2 linked regions of the Rudanella lutea DSM 19387 genome follow. The protein of the gene in region 2 interacts with the protein of the main gene of each other region in a pairwise test. Links are inferred from orthologs where the notes say so. Each region holds a gene or a part of one and is shown on either strand. Other genes may lie near its edges. The genes, in order: eno and rpe.

Region 1 (6,600 bases), 2.1 Mb from region 2 along the record:
GCGTAACCGGCTTGGTTACACCATGCATGGTCAGGTCGCCCATGAGTTTGTATTTCTTACCCTCTACTTTCTTCAGCGACGTGCTCTTGAACGTCAGCGTGGGAAACTTCGCCGTGTCGAAGAAGTCAGCGCTTTTCAGGTGGCCATCCCGACGCTCATTCTCGGTGTTGATGCTGTTTACGTCGGCAGTCAGTTCGAAAACGGCGTCCGACAGATCGGGCTTCGACGAGGTCACGGTGGCATCAATGGTTTTGAAGTTACCGTCTACTTCTGTCAGCATCAGGTGGGTAACTGTAAAGCCAAGGCGGCTGTGTGATTTGTCTAAGGTCCAGGTCTGGGCATACGTGCTCAGTGAGCTAAGGGCAACAGCAACAAGAAGCGACAGTCGTTTCATAGGAATGATAGAAAAGGTGAAAAAAAACAGATACACTATCTGGATACGTCGTTACTGCGACATCTTCCAGTCAGGAGCAAATAACTATAGTTCTATTCAACCAATCAAGTAACTATCGATGTAGAAGGGTTTTGCACCGATAGGGTACCAAAACTTGCCGACCAAAGCGTACAGAGATCCTGGGCCCTTCCTAATGGAAGGCCGTGATAATGAGTCAGAAAACAGGTGTTAGGTTACTGGGCGATATGCCCGTTTATCCGGAAATTGTTCCGGTCGAAGTAGGTAAGCTGCTCGAAACCTTCAATCTGGTAACTACGCACACCCCATCCCTGCCCGGCCTCGGAGCCGCTAATCAGCAGGAGTCGGCGCTCCGACATGTACAATGGGTTTTCGGTTTTCAGAATGGCCTGGATCTGAACCGGCTGGCGCGTTGTGGAGTCGAGCCGCACCAGCAGCGACCGTACGGTGAGTTTCTCTTCAGTCGATTTCAGCGTGTACTCGTACGTGAGTGAGTCGGGGCGGGTAATGGTGTAACTGGTTCGAAACGCTGGCTTGTTTATATCGGCTTGCTTAAATAGTTCCAGCTCTTTGGCCCAGTCGATTTGGGCAGTGGTTTGCAGATTCGTTTTTCCGCTGATGAAGGCGTTTTTCTCTACCGTTGGCTTTTGAGCGGCCAGTTTCTCAATTTGCCTCGACACGTACCCGGCTACATCGAAGTACACAGGTTTGGCTACAGTTTGCTCGTTTGAGTTATCACATGAAACCAAAAGTATAGCGGCAAAAACAAGGAGAATACGTGTCATAAAACGGTAAAAAAGGGCCCTCTACTTCAATAGCAGAGGGCCATTTGTATTCGACTAAACGTACTTTAGTGGTAAGACGTTCAAGCTTGTTGGATCAAACTCTGGCCGTTCATTTCACTCGGTTTGGCAATACCCATCAGCTCCAGAATTGTAGGTGCTACATCGGCGAGCTTGCCGTCGTGCAGAGCGGGTTTCAACTGATTGTCGACCAAAATACAAGGTACCAGATTTGTGGTATGCGCCGTGTTGGGTGTACCATCGTCGTTCACCATGTAATCGGCATTCCCGTGGTCGGCAATGATAATGACCGAATAATCGCTGGCTAAAGCGGCCTCGGTAACGGCCTGCGTGCAGGCATCAACGGCCTCGGCTGCCTTCACCACGGCTTCAAATACGCCCGTATGGCCCACCATATCGGTGTTGGCAAAGTTGAGACAGATAAAGTTGGCCGTTTTGTTTTGTAGCTCAGGTACAATGGCGTCGCGAATATCGTAGGCGGCCATTTCGGGTTTCTGATCGTAGGTCTTTACCGGAATAACCGTCGCGTTGCCATCGGCATCATACACCGTCATTTCCTTAGGCGACTGGCACAGCAACCGTTTTTCTCCGGCAAAAGGCTCCTCGCGGCCACCCGAGAAGAAGAAGGTCACGTGCGGGTACTTTTCTGTTTCGGCAATACGAATCTGGGTCCGGCCGGCAGCAGCGATTACCTCGCCAAGGGTATTGTTGAGGTTGTCTTTGTCGTAGATGACATGGACGTTGGTAAAATCGTTATCGTAGTTGGTCAGGGTCAGGTAGTACAAATTCAGTTTTTGCATTTCCTGCTCTGGGATATCACGCTGCGTGAGCGCGATCGTGATTTCGCGGCCCCGGTCGGTGCGGAAGTTGAAGCACAGCACGACGTCGCCTTCGTCGATGGTGGCTACGGGTGAGCCATCTTCCTGCGCGACCACAATTGGCTTAATGAACTCGTCGGTGACCCCTTCGTCGTATGAGGCCTGAATAGCCTGCAATACGTTGGCCGCTCCCACGGGCGTACCCGAACCGCGTACCATCACATCGTATGCCTGCCGTACTCGCTCCCAGCGATTGTCGCGGTCCATGGCGTAGAATCGCCCTGTTACACTGGCCAGTTTTCCCGTTGTTGCGGCTAAGTGTTGTTGCAGATCGCTCAGAAAACCGAGGCCACTCTTAGGATCGGTATCGCGTCCGTCGGTGAAGGCATGCACGTACACGTCGCTCAGTCCTTTAGCATGGGCAATAGATAACAGTCCCTTCAGGTGATCGATGTGCGAGTGAACGCCCCCGTCAGACACCAGGCCGATAAAATGTACCTTTTTGCCGTTTTGCTTAGCGTAATTGAGTGCATCGACCAGCACCGGCTCGGTGTCGAGGGTGTGTTCTTCAACGGCTTTGTTGATCTTAACCAGATCCTGATACACAATACGACCGGCCCCCAGGTTCATATGCCCCACTTCGGAGTTGCCCATTTGACCCGCAGGCAGGCCAACGGCCAGTCCCGACGCTTCGAGTCGGCTATGAGGGTATTGGGTGAAAAGCGAGTCGATAAAAGGCGTTTTGGCGGCTGCCAGCGCCGACCGTTCGAGCTGCGTAGCAATGCCCCAACCGTCGAGAATGAGAAGTATGACGTTTTTTTCCATAAAGCAAAAGAGTGAAAGAGTGAAAGAGTGAAAGAGTGCGGGCCGCGCTCGGCAAAGAGTAAAATATACTACCGCTCTTTCGCCATTCACTCATTCGCCATTTAACTGGTGTATTTCCTGCAAATAATTGAGCAGCTGCTCACAGCAGCGGTAGGTAATCTGGTAAACCTCTTCGAATACCTCGGGGCCCTCGTAGTAAGGGTCGGGCACGTTGGGGTCATCACCAACAACCGGATCAAATTCACGAAGGAGAAAGATGTTTTCGTCGCTCACCAGCCCGAGGCTCCGCTGACTGAGTTTCAGCACCGCGTCGAAATTGGCCTCGTCCATTGCTACGAAATACGTAAACTGAGCGAGGTCTTCGCCGATCATCCGGCGTGCCCGATGGGTGAGGTTCAGGCCGTGTTCCTGTGCGTTTTGGCGGGTTCGCCGGTCGGGTAATTCACCCAGATGATACGAAGAGGTGCCCGCCGAGTCGCAGCTGATTTCGTTTTCCAGTCCTCGCTGAGCTACCAAACTACGGAAGATACCTTCGGCAACCGGTGACCGGCAAATGTTACCCAGACAAACGAAGAGAACGGAAAGCATTTTTCAGTGAACAGTTAACAACGAGCAGCGAACAGTTAGTAACGAACAATTAGCAATATACACTTGCCTACTGTTTACTGTTTACTGTTCACTGATGACTGTTCACTGTTTTTCTATCGGTTCGTTATTTTCGTCAACCAGCACGTACACGTCTTCGGTTGGCTTTTTCATGAGATACCGCTCGCGGGCGTACTTCTCCCGGAGCTGATCGGTACCCAATACAAGTTTACGCTGATTCTGTACCCGTTTGATGGCCGACTGGTAAAAGGCTTTGCTTTCTTCCAGGTCCCGGAGTGTCCACCAGTTGCGAAACTGCGCAAACAAGTCGTTTGCATCAAACGCCAACATCCAGACCAGCAGGCCAACGCCTGTGGCTACGTAAAAGTTACGGCCATATCGGAGGAGACGCTTCATAATGAATACGGTGTAATGCACAATGAATAATGGGCAATGCGTACTGAGTAGGGAGCTCCAACTCAACGTGTGCATTACACACTATTCATTGTGCATTATCCATTAAAACTTCAGACCCGGGAAGTAGGCTACCTCGCCCAGTTCTTCCTCAATCCGGAGCAACTGGTTGTACTTCGCCATCCGGTCCGAACGCGAGGCCGAGCCCGTCTTGATCTGACCCGTGTTCAACGCAACGGCCAAATCAGCGATGGTAGCATCTTCGGTCTCACCCGAACGGTGCGACATGATGTTTTTGTACGAATTACGCTTAGCCAGGCTTACGGTATCGATTGTTTCGGTCAGCGAGCCAATCTGGTTTACTTTAACCAATACGGCGTTGGCGATACCTTGCTCGATACCCTGCGTCAGGCGGGTTACGTTGGTTACAAACAGGTCGTCGCCTACCAGTTGAATTTTGTTCTTCAGCAAATCGGTATGCATTTTCCAGCCTTCCCAATCGTCTTCGGCCATGCCGTCTTCGATGCTCAGGATGGGGTATTTGTTGCACCAGTCGGCCCAGTAGTTAGCCATTTCCTGCGATGTTAGCTTATCACCGCTCGATTTCTTGAAGTGGTACTGCTTGGTTTCGGGGTTATAAAACTCCGACGAAGCGGCATCCATAGCGATCCAAACATCTTCGCCGGGGCGGTAGCCTGCCTTCTCAATGGCTTGCAGGATAGTCTGGATAGCTTCTTCGTTTGAAGTGATGTTGGGTGCAAAACCACCTTCATCACCTACGTTGGTCGACAAGCCTTTGCTCTTCAATACCTTTTTGAGAGTGTGGAAAATCTCGGTTCCCATCCGCAGGGCTTCAGAGAAGCTAGGTGCGTTGGCCGGCATAACCATAAACTCCTGAAAATCGATTGAGTTGTCGGCGTGTGAACCTCCGTTGAGGATGTTCATCATCGGCACGGGCAGCGTGTTGGCGTTTACCCCACCAATGTACCGGTACAGCGGCAAGCCTGCTTCCTGAGCGGCTGCTTTAGCAACAGCCAGCGATACACCCAGGATGGCGTTGGCACCCAGTTTTCCTTTGTTGGGCGTACCATCCAGTTCCAGCATCACCTTGTCGATGAGGCTCTGCTCGAAAACGGAAGCACCCGCCAGCTCGGGGGCAACCAGTTCGTTCACGTTCTGAACGGCTTTCAACACACCTTTGCCTACGTACACGCTCGCGTCGTCGTCGCGTAGCTCTACGGCTTCGTGTGTACCGGTTGAAGCACCCGATGGTACTGCCGCCCGGCCCAGAAAGCCGTTCTCGGTCCGTACATCAACTTCAACGGTTGGGTTGCCTCGTGAATCCAGAATTTGTCTGGCATGAATGCTCTGAATGGTACTCATTGCGATATAAAAAAGGTTAACAACTAAAAATTCTATTTTTTCCCTGTGGACTGATATAATCATTGGTCATCAGCCCTTTTTACAGACAAAGTAACGAAATAAGAAGGAGTTTTTTGGATTGTCCTCAGAAACGACCGTCGAACCGGGTAAACAATCATAGGCTGTGGTATCAGTGCGATACGATTTCTGCTCAAACGGAATAGAAAGTAGTCGGCTTATAATATTATAATTGATAATTTATTCATTTGTATGCACTCTGTTTTCTATATTTGAATTGTCAAGTGAAACACTGGACATAGTAGGCATTTTGTACATCCCCTTACCATGAAATCACTGCTACGTGTCGCCCTGTGTGCTGGCGCCTTGTGGGTAAGCCTGCACACATCTGTAATAGCTGGAAGTCGATTAGTTCATACAGAGGTGAGCGTGGCCGGTAGCATGCATGGCCTTGGGCCCTCGGTTGCACCGGCTGATACTGGCGTTCATCGAGTTGCGCAGTCGGCAAGTATTCAGGCTGGTGTCTTAGGGGTTCGCGGGTTCTACAATCGTTCGTTAGGGTATTCGGGTCGGTTGATGCTGCGCATTGGGGGTCAGTATCTGGCATATCGAAAGCCGAATCGGGTCAATCTGGATAAGAGTGCCTATATCATACTCCAACCCGATTTTATGGTCGGTATGGCTGAGTTGGGTGCGCGCTGGCAGGTTCTCAAGGGCCGTAGCCTGTACGTAGCCACCAGCATTGCGTACAATTGGCATCCATCGCTGAACCTCCGAATTCATGCCGAAGATAAACTGAATTTCGATGGGCTGGAGCTTACACCCGAAGACGTAGGTATTGTTGATTTGGGCTTCCGGTGGCAGCGGTTTATGCCTTACGTGGGCGTGGGGCTCGGCAAGGTAGTGCCTAAACGCAGGCTAAGTGTAGGGGGCGAAATGGGCTTTTTCTACATGGGGAAGCCTCGTGTCTCGCTCGATTATAGCGGGTTTTTGGAAACTACGACGATCGATGAACAAATCCCAACTGTGGAGCGCAATCTGTCGGGTTATCGTTTTCTGCCAACGCTGACTATCTCGCTGACGTATCGGCTTCCTTAATTCATCAAGACATTCGTTATGAATCGCTATCTGTACGTACTCGCCCTGTTTTTACTGAGCTTGTTTCTAGGTCTGGAAGCTTGCCAAAATCCGCTGGAAGGCGTTACAATCGGCCTTAAAGACCCTATTCAGAGTGGGGTTATTGAATGCCGGTTGTACGATCCGGCCGGAAATCCGCTACCGGCCAATAGCCGTATTATTATTAGTGGGCCCGACGCCAATGCGGTAGTTACGACGCTCAATTCAAAAAAGTACAAAATCACGA
Region 2 (6,536 bases):
GGTAACAAAAAAGGGGCGTAGCAGTTTGCTACGCCCCTTTTTTGTTCTTTTTGGATTCCCTTGAACGGGAGCAGGTAACTCGAAACGGGTTGAATGGTTGCTACGAGTTCACCCTTGACTAAAAGCGAAGAACCCAAACCCGAAACGAACGACTACAGGTTAGCCACCACCGCCCGAACTTTCTCGGCCGCTTCTTTCAACTCCACCGCCGACTGAACTTTCAGTCCTGATTCGTCGATGATTTTTGCGCCTTCGGCCGCGTTGGTGCCCTGCAAACGAACGATGATCGGAACCGGAATATCGCCGATTGCTTTGTAGGCTTCCACGACCCCGGTCGCAACGCGGTCGCAACGAACGATACCCCCAAAAATGTTGATCAGGATGGCTTTTACGTTCGGGTCTTTCAGGATGATCCGGAAACCGGCTTCTACCGTCTTGGCGTTGGCACCACCCCCTACGTCGAGGAAGTTGGCAGGCTCACCACCCGACAGCTTGATGATATCCATCGTCGCCATGGCCAAACCGGCACCGTTTACCATACAGCCCACGTTGCCGTCGAGCTTCACATAGTTCAGGTCGTTCGATGAGGCTTCTACTTCGAGGGGATCTTCTTCCGTGATGTCGCGGAGATTGGCCAGGTCCGGGTGACGGTAAAGGGCGTTGTCGTCCAGATTCACCTTGGCATCAACGGCCAGGATTTTGTTGTCCGAGGTTTTCAGTACGGGGTTGATCTCAAACATCGAAGCATCCGTATCAACGTACGCTTTGTATAGCGATGTTACAAACTTCACCATCTCTTTGAACGCTTCACCCTGCAAGCCGAGGCCAAACGCAATTTTGCGGGCCTGGAATGCCTGAAGACCAACGGCCGGGTCGATCCACTCTTTCACGATTTTCTCCGGCGTTTTCTCGGCAACTTCTTCGATGTCCATACCGCCTTCGGTGCTGGCCATGATTACGTTGCAGGCCTTCGAGCGGTCGAGCAGAATACCCAGATACATTTCCTTAGGCTCTGATTCGCCGGGGTAGAATACGTCCTGAGCTACCAGTACCTTATTTACTTTCTTGCCTTCTGGGCCCGTTTGGTGCGTTACAAGCACTTTGCCGATCAGGTTTTCGGAAATCTGGCGTACGTCTTCGACCGATTTAGCCAGGGCCACACCCCGCTGCTCTGATCCCTGAACCTTACCTTTACCGCGCCCTCCAGCGTGAATCTGAGATTTCACCACAACAAACTTTGAGTTGGTTTGCGCCATAATCTGCTTGGCGGCCTCAACGGCTTTGTCGGGTGATTCGGCTACAATGCCTTCCTGGATTCGAACGCCGTAGCGCTTTAAAATTTCTTTACCCTGATACTCGTGTATATTCATGACGGATGCAACCGCTTCGGCGGCCCGAAAGGAATGTTGAAAACACTAATTTTGCGCGGCAATTTACTACGCAATAAGCAGTGAACAGTAGGCAATGAGCAGTTTTTTCAGTTATCCATGAATTACAAACGCTTATTCACCGATACCTTTAAGGGGTGTACGGTTCGCTGCCCACGGTTCGTTGTTCCCGAATAACTCATTTATGACATCCATTCTCACCGCTTCAAATATCCAACGTTCGTACGGTACGCTGCCTGTTCTGCGGGGTATCGACCTCACCATCAACTCCGGCGAAATTGTGTCCATTGTGGGCGCGTCGGGCGCTGGCAAAAGTACCCTGCTGCACATTTTGGGTACCCTCGACCGGCCCGATGCGGGCGAGGTCTTTCTCGCCGATCAGAATGTGTTTACGCTGAACGATAATCAGTTGGCCCGTTTCCGAAACGAAAAGATTGGGTTTGTTTTCCAGTTTAATAACCTGCTGCCCGAATTTACAGCGCTCGAAAATGTGTGCCTGCCGGGCTTCATTGCCGGTAAGCCCGAGCGTGAGGTTCGCGAGCGCGCGCAGGTGTTGTTACAAACGCTTGGCCTGCCCGACCGCGGAGGGCATTTCCCCTCGCAGATGTCGGGTGGTGAGCAGCAGCGGACTGCCGTTGCCCGCGCGCTCATCAATCAACCGGCCGTTGTGTTTGCTGACGAACCCAGCGGGAATCTGGATTCGCACAATGCGGAAGAGTTACATAAGCTCTTTTTCAACCTGCGCGACAATTTCGGGCAAACCTTTATCATCGTCACGCACAACGAAGGCCTGGCCGATCTGGCCGACCGGAAGATTGTGATTCGAGACGGGCAGGTTAATCCACCTGATGTAGAATAGGCGGGCGCTAACTGACTCATATTGTGAACCCTCTGGCGTGTTTGGGCCAGGGTTTCGGTAAAATTGAATTCATGTTGTGCCCATTAATTAGATTTTAATTATTTTTAAAATTCTAATAAACAGGCAGTTATGTTTTTGTTGAAAAAATTCTACAGTGTGGAAAACCTTTCATAGTCCCTTTTGTTATATAATTGCGTCGAAAAGAAAAGTTTTTCATAACGTTGAGTAAATCAGAAAGCCAAGAGAGAGTCTCGCTTGGCTTTTTCGTTTTTTATAGGGTACCCAAGCAAAACGCGGACGGTCAGATGGAAGTAGTAAAACTACCTCACTCTGACCGTCCGCGTTTTGCTTAGACCTTAAATGCCCCCTCTGGGGCCAGTTGTATTAGTTGGTGTACACCCGATACTCCCAGGGTTTGAGGGTAATCGTCATACCGGGTTTAATTTCGGACGAAGTGCGGGTAAAAATCTCCATGAATGTCCCCTCGTAGCCCGCTCCTTCGAGTCGGGTAGTTACGGGTTTCTCCGACAGATTAAGTACAACCGTAACCTGATCATTGTCTTTCTTCCGGTAAAAGGCGTACACTTTATCGTCATCACCCGTTTGAATCTTCACGGCTTTACCGCCTGCCTGACCGTTCCAGAGAGCACGGTTACGGTGTTTGAGGGTCAGTAGTGACTTAAAAAAGTCGGTTTTGCTGTACGTTCCCCAGGGAATCGAGTCTTTCTCAAAAAAAGCCAGTCGCTTGTTCAGGTTCGATTCCATACCGTTATAGACCAGCGGCATCCCGTCGATGGTGTGGCTCAGTACCACAAACGCATCGGCCCCTTCCTTAAACGATTCGGTGAGTGTGCCGTTCCACGAGTTTTCGTCGTGGTTCTGCAAAAACTGCATCTGATAAAACCATTTCGGAAACCGCTTCTGGTTGAGCACAATCATGGAGTCGATCACGGTAGCCGGTCGAGCCCCCTGGGCAACGGCCTTCATGACAGTGTGCATGCCCCAGGCGTAATTGGCGTTGAAGCAACTCGAAAAATGACCGGGTTCGTCCTCCCATTCGGCCAGCATGAAAACCGTTTTGATTTTGTCGAGCGCCGGGCGCACTTCCTGCCAGAAATCATCGGGAACAAAGCCGGCGACATCGCAGCGGAAACCGTCAATATCACACTCCCGTACCCAGTACGACATGGCGTCGATCATGGCCTTACGCAGATTCGGGTTGTCGTAATCCAGATCCACTACATCGGTCCAATCGGTCGGCTTGCCGGTTTTCGGATCGAGCGGGGTGGTCATTTTCCCTTTTACCTTGGTGTAATAATCGGGGTGCTCCGTAATCCATTTATGGTCCCAGCCGGTATGGTTCGGAATCCAGTCCAGAATAACCCGCAGGCCCAACGCATGAGCCCGCTGCACCAGTGCCTTGAAATCATCGAGGGTACCGTAGTCGGGGTTAACCGACATGTAATCGGCCACGGCATAGGGGCTACCCAGAGGTCCTTTTTTGTTTTTGAGGCTGATGGGATAAATCGGCATGAGCCAGACAATATCGACTCCCAGTTCTTTCAGCCGAGGTAGCTGCGCCGTAACGGCCTTGAACGTACCCTCCCGCGAAAACTGGCGGGTGTTTACTTCATAGATTGTCGCATTTTTTGCCCATTCGGGCGCGGGAGGAGCCTGCCCAAACTGAACCGTAGTGGTATCAGTAGGAGTAGTGCTCGTCTCCGTCTGGTCGGTTTGCGTTGAGTTTTTACAGCCTCCGGTTAGTATCAACAGGCTCAGCGCACTGGCCAGCAAGTACTTCGTCATATAGGTTAGTCGCAAGATCGTTCGTAAGTGAGAACAAATATTAAGCCATCGGTGAGGGCTGCTGCGTAAAGGGCCGTTCTTTTAAGGCCCGGATAGCCTCAGCCGGATCGTCGGCTTTGAAGACCGAGGTGCCCGCTACAAAAACATCGGCACCCGCTTCGGCGAGGGCTGTGATGGTATTCAAATCAACGCCCCCGTCTACTTCAATCAGGGCTGGGCTTTGGTGTTCGGTCAGCAACCGGCGCATCTTGCGCACTTTCTGAATTGAGGCTGGGACCAGTTTCTGACCGCCAAAGCCGGGGTTGATCGTCATCACCAGCACCTGATCAATGGAGTCGAGCACATCTTCGATGGCCGTCACGGGGGTTTGCAGATTCAGGGCAACCCCCGCCTTGCAACCCAGCTCGCGGATACGCGTAAGCGTGCGGTGCAGGTGCGTACAGGCTTCGTAATGAACCGTGATGGTTGCGGCTCCCGCTTTGGCAAACTGCTCCAGATAGCGGTCGGGCTGTACAATCATGAGGTGCACGTCGAGGGGTTTTTGGGCGTGTTTCTGGATGGCTTCCAGCACCGGAAAGCCAAACGAAATGTTAGGCACAAACTCGCCATCCATGATATCGATATGGAACCAGTCGGCGTCGCTGTGGTTAATCATTTCCACATCACGTTGCAGATTGGCAAAATCGGCCGCCAGAATCGACGGGGCAATAATCGGTTGGTTCATAGCTCATAACGGGGCAACGGCGAAAAAGAAGTCTGTTACCCCCAGAAACGCGCTTAGCGGTTACTAAGTGGTTTTTTGTCCGTAAAACTAACTTTTTTTGCCGAAACCCCTGAGGTGGACCGCCGGATATTGGGCATCTGAACTGGGGCAGGAGGTATGGAAGGTTGGCCGTTGGGTAGTAGCTTTGTTGTCGGAGGTGCCCCACAGGTTGGGTACCGGCCTACCCAATACAACGCACTAGTACATGTCGCCCCAGGAGCAGATAAATGGGCTAACAGACCAGCTCAATTATTACAATCACCAATACTATCAGAACAGCGTGTCGGAAGTGGACGATTTTACGTTCGACCGGATGCTGGAGCAGTTAACGGCCCTCGAGGCCCAATATCCCGAATTTAAGCGCCCCGACTCACCGACCAACCGGGTAGGCGGTGGCATCAGCAAGGAGTTTGCAACTGTGTACCATCGCTTTCCGATGCTCTCGCTGGGTAACACCTATTCGGAAGCCGAGTTGGTTGAGTTCGACAATCGGGTTCGGCGCGGCCTCGACGGGCAGACCTTCGAATACGTTTGTGAACTAAAATTTGACGGGGTGGCCCTGAGCATGACCTACGAAAATGGGGTGTTAGTGCAGGGAGCCACCCGGGGCGATGGCGTTCGGGGCGACGATATCACGGCTAATATCCGTACCATCCGGACCCTTCCGCTGCGGGTTGGCCATTCGATAGGGCAAAGTACGGATGTCCCTGTGGCGGTGCCCGCCCTGTTTGAGGTTCGGGGCGAGGGTTTTCTGCCCATCGCTGAGTTCGAACGGATCAATAAGGAGCGCGAAGATATTGGTGAGTCTCTGCTGGCCAACCCGCGCAATGCAGCCTCAGGCACGTTTAAACAGCAGGATTCGCGGATTGTAGCCCAGCGCCGGTTAGACTGTTACCTGTACTCGTTTCTGGCAGACGAAGAGGTGTTCAAAACCCATGAGGAAAGCCTGATTGCCCTCAAAGCCTGGGGGTTCAATGTGTCGCCTACGTGGCGGAAGTGTACCGATATTCGGGAGGTGATGCAGTTTATCAACGACTGGGACACCCGACGGTTCGAGTTACCGCTGGCTACCGATGGCATTGTGATCAAGGTGAACAGCTATGCCCAGCAGCGCGAGTTGGGCTACACGGCCAAAAGCCCCCGGTGGGCCATTGCCTTTAAGTATAAGGCGATGGCTGCGAGTACCACGCTCAACCACGTTACTTATCAGGTTGGGCGCACAGGGGCGGTTACGCCGGTAGCAAACCTGACCCCGGTATTGTTGGCAGGTACGGTAGTCAAACGGGCGTCGTTACACAATGCCAATGAGATTGAGCGCCTGGGGGTGCAATTGGGCGATACGGTATTTGTTGAAAAGGGCGGAGAGATCATTCCGAAAGTGACCGGCGTTGACCTGACCAAGCGCACCGATGCCGTACAGCCCATTGTTTACCCAACCACCTGCCCCGCCTGCCAGACTCCGCTGGTGCGTATGGAAGATGAGCGGGGGGGCGTTCAGGCGCATTTCTACTGCCCCAACGAGAAAGGCTGCCCCCCGCAGCGTCAGGCCCGGTTCGAGCATTTCATTCAGCGTCGGGCCATGAACATCGAGAGCCTGGGCGAAGGTAAAATTGAGCTGCTTATTGAGCGGGGGCTGGTGCAGTCGCCCGCCGATTTGTACGAGCTGACAACAGAAAAGCTGCTTGGGCTCGAAAAAACCTACCCGGCCACGCCTGTACTG

The links.
Region 1: the proteins of rpe (region 2) and eno interact in binary tests that used the Escherichia coli proteins (3 or more experiments, as listed by UniProt). The link is inferred for Rudanella lutea DSM 19387 from one-to-one orthologs.

What each region holds. Positions count from the first base shown.
Region 1 is NZ_KB913013.1:2,764,857-2,771,456, reverse strand. Bases 3,102-5,923 are described here. They hold eno (phosphopyruvate hydratase), read right to left. Parts: upstream 5,241-5,923; coding sequence 3,963-5,240; downstream 3,102-3,962. Other genes in these bases: RUDLU_RS0111475 (hypothetical protein), read left to right, coding at 5,565-5,923; RUDLU_RS0111485 (hypothetical protein), read right to left, coding at 3,549-3,860; RUDLU_RS0111490 (low molecular weight protein-tyrosine-phosphatase), read right to left, coding at 3,102-3,446. Also shown: RUDLU_RS0111505 (YceI family protein), read right to left, coding at 1-394; RUDLU_RS0111500 (hypothetical protein), read right to left, coding at 628-1,197; gpmI (2,3-bisphosphoglycerate-independent phosphoglycerate mutase), read right to left, coding at 1,278-2,858; more of RUDLU_RS0111490, read right to left, coding at 2,949-3,101; more of RUDLU_RS0111475, read left to right, coding at 5,924-6,335; RUDLU_RS0111470 (hypothetical protein), read left to right, coding at 6,354-6,600. UniProt on the Escherichia coli protein: Catalyzes the reversible conversion of 2-phosphoglycerate (2-PG) into phosphoenolpyruvate (PEP). It is essential for the degradation of carbohydrates via glycolysis.
Region 2 is NZ_KB913013.1:707,190-713,725, reverse strand. What follows is about bases 2,936-5,693. They hold rpe (ribulose-phosphate 3-epimerase), read right to left. Parts: upstream 4,778-5,693; coding sequence 4,094-4,777; downstream 2,936-4,093. Other genes in these bases: ligA (NAD-dependent DNA ligase LigA), read left to right, coding at 5,022-5,693; RUDLU_RS0103070 (alpha-amylase family glycosyl hydrolase), read right to left, coding at 2,936-4,053. Outside these bases: sucC (ADP-forming succinate--CoA ligase subunit beta), read right to left, coding at 153-1,370; RUDLU_RS0103075 (ABC transporter ATP-binding protein), read left to right, coding at 1,573-2,247; more of RUDLU_RS0103070, read right to left, coding at 2,632-2,935; more of ligA, read left to right, coding at 5,694-6,536. UniProt on the Escherichia coli protein: Catalyzes the reversible epimerization of D-ribulose 5-phosphate to D-xylulose 5-phosphate.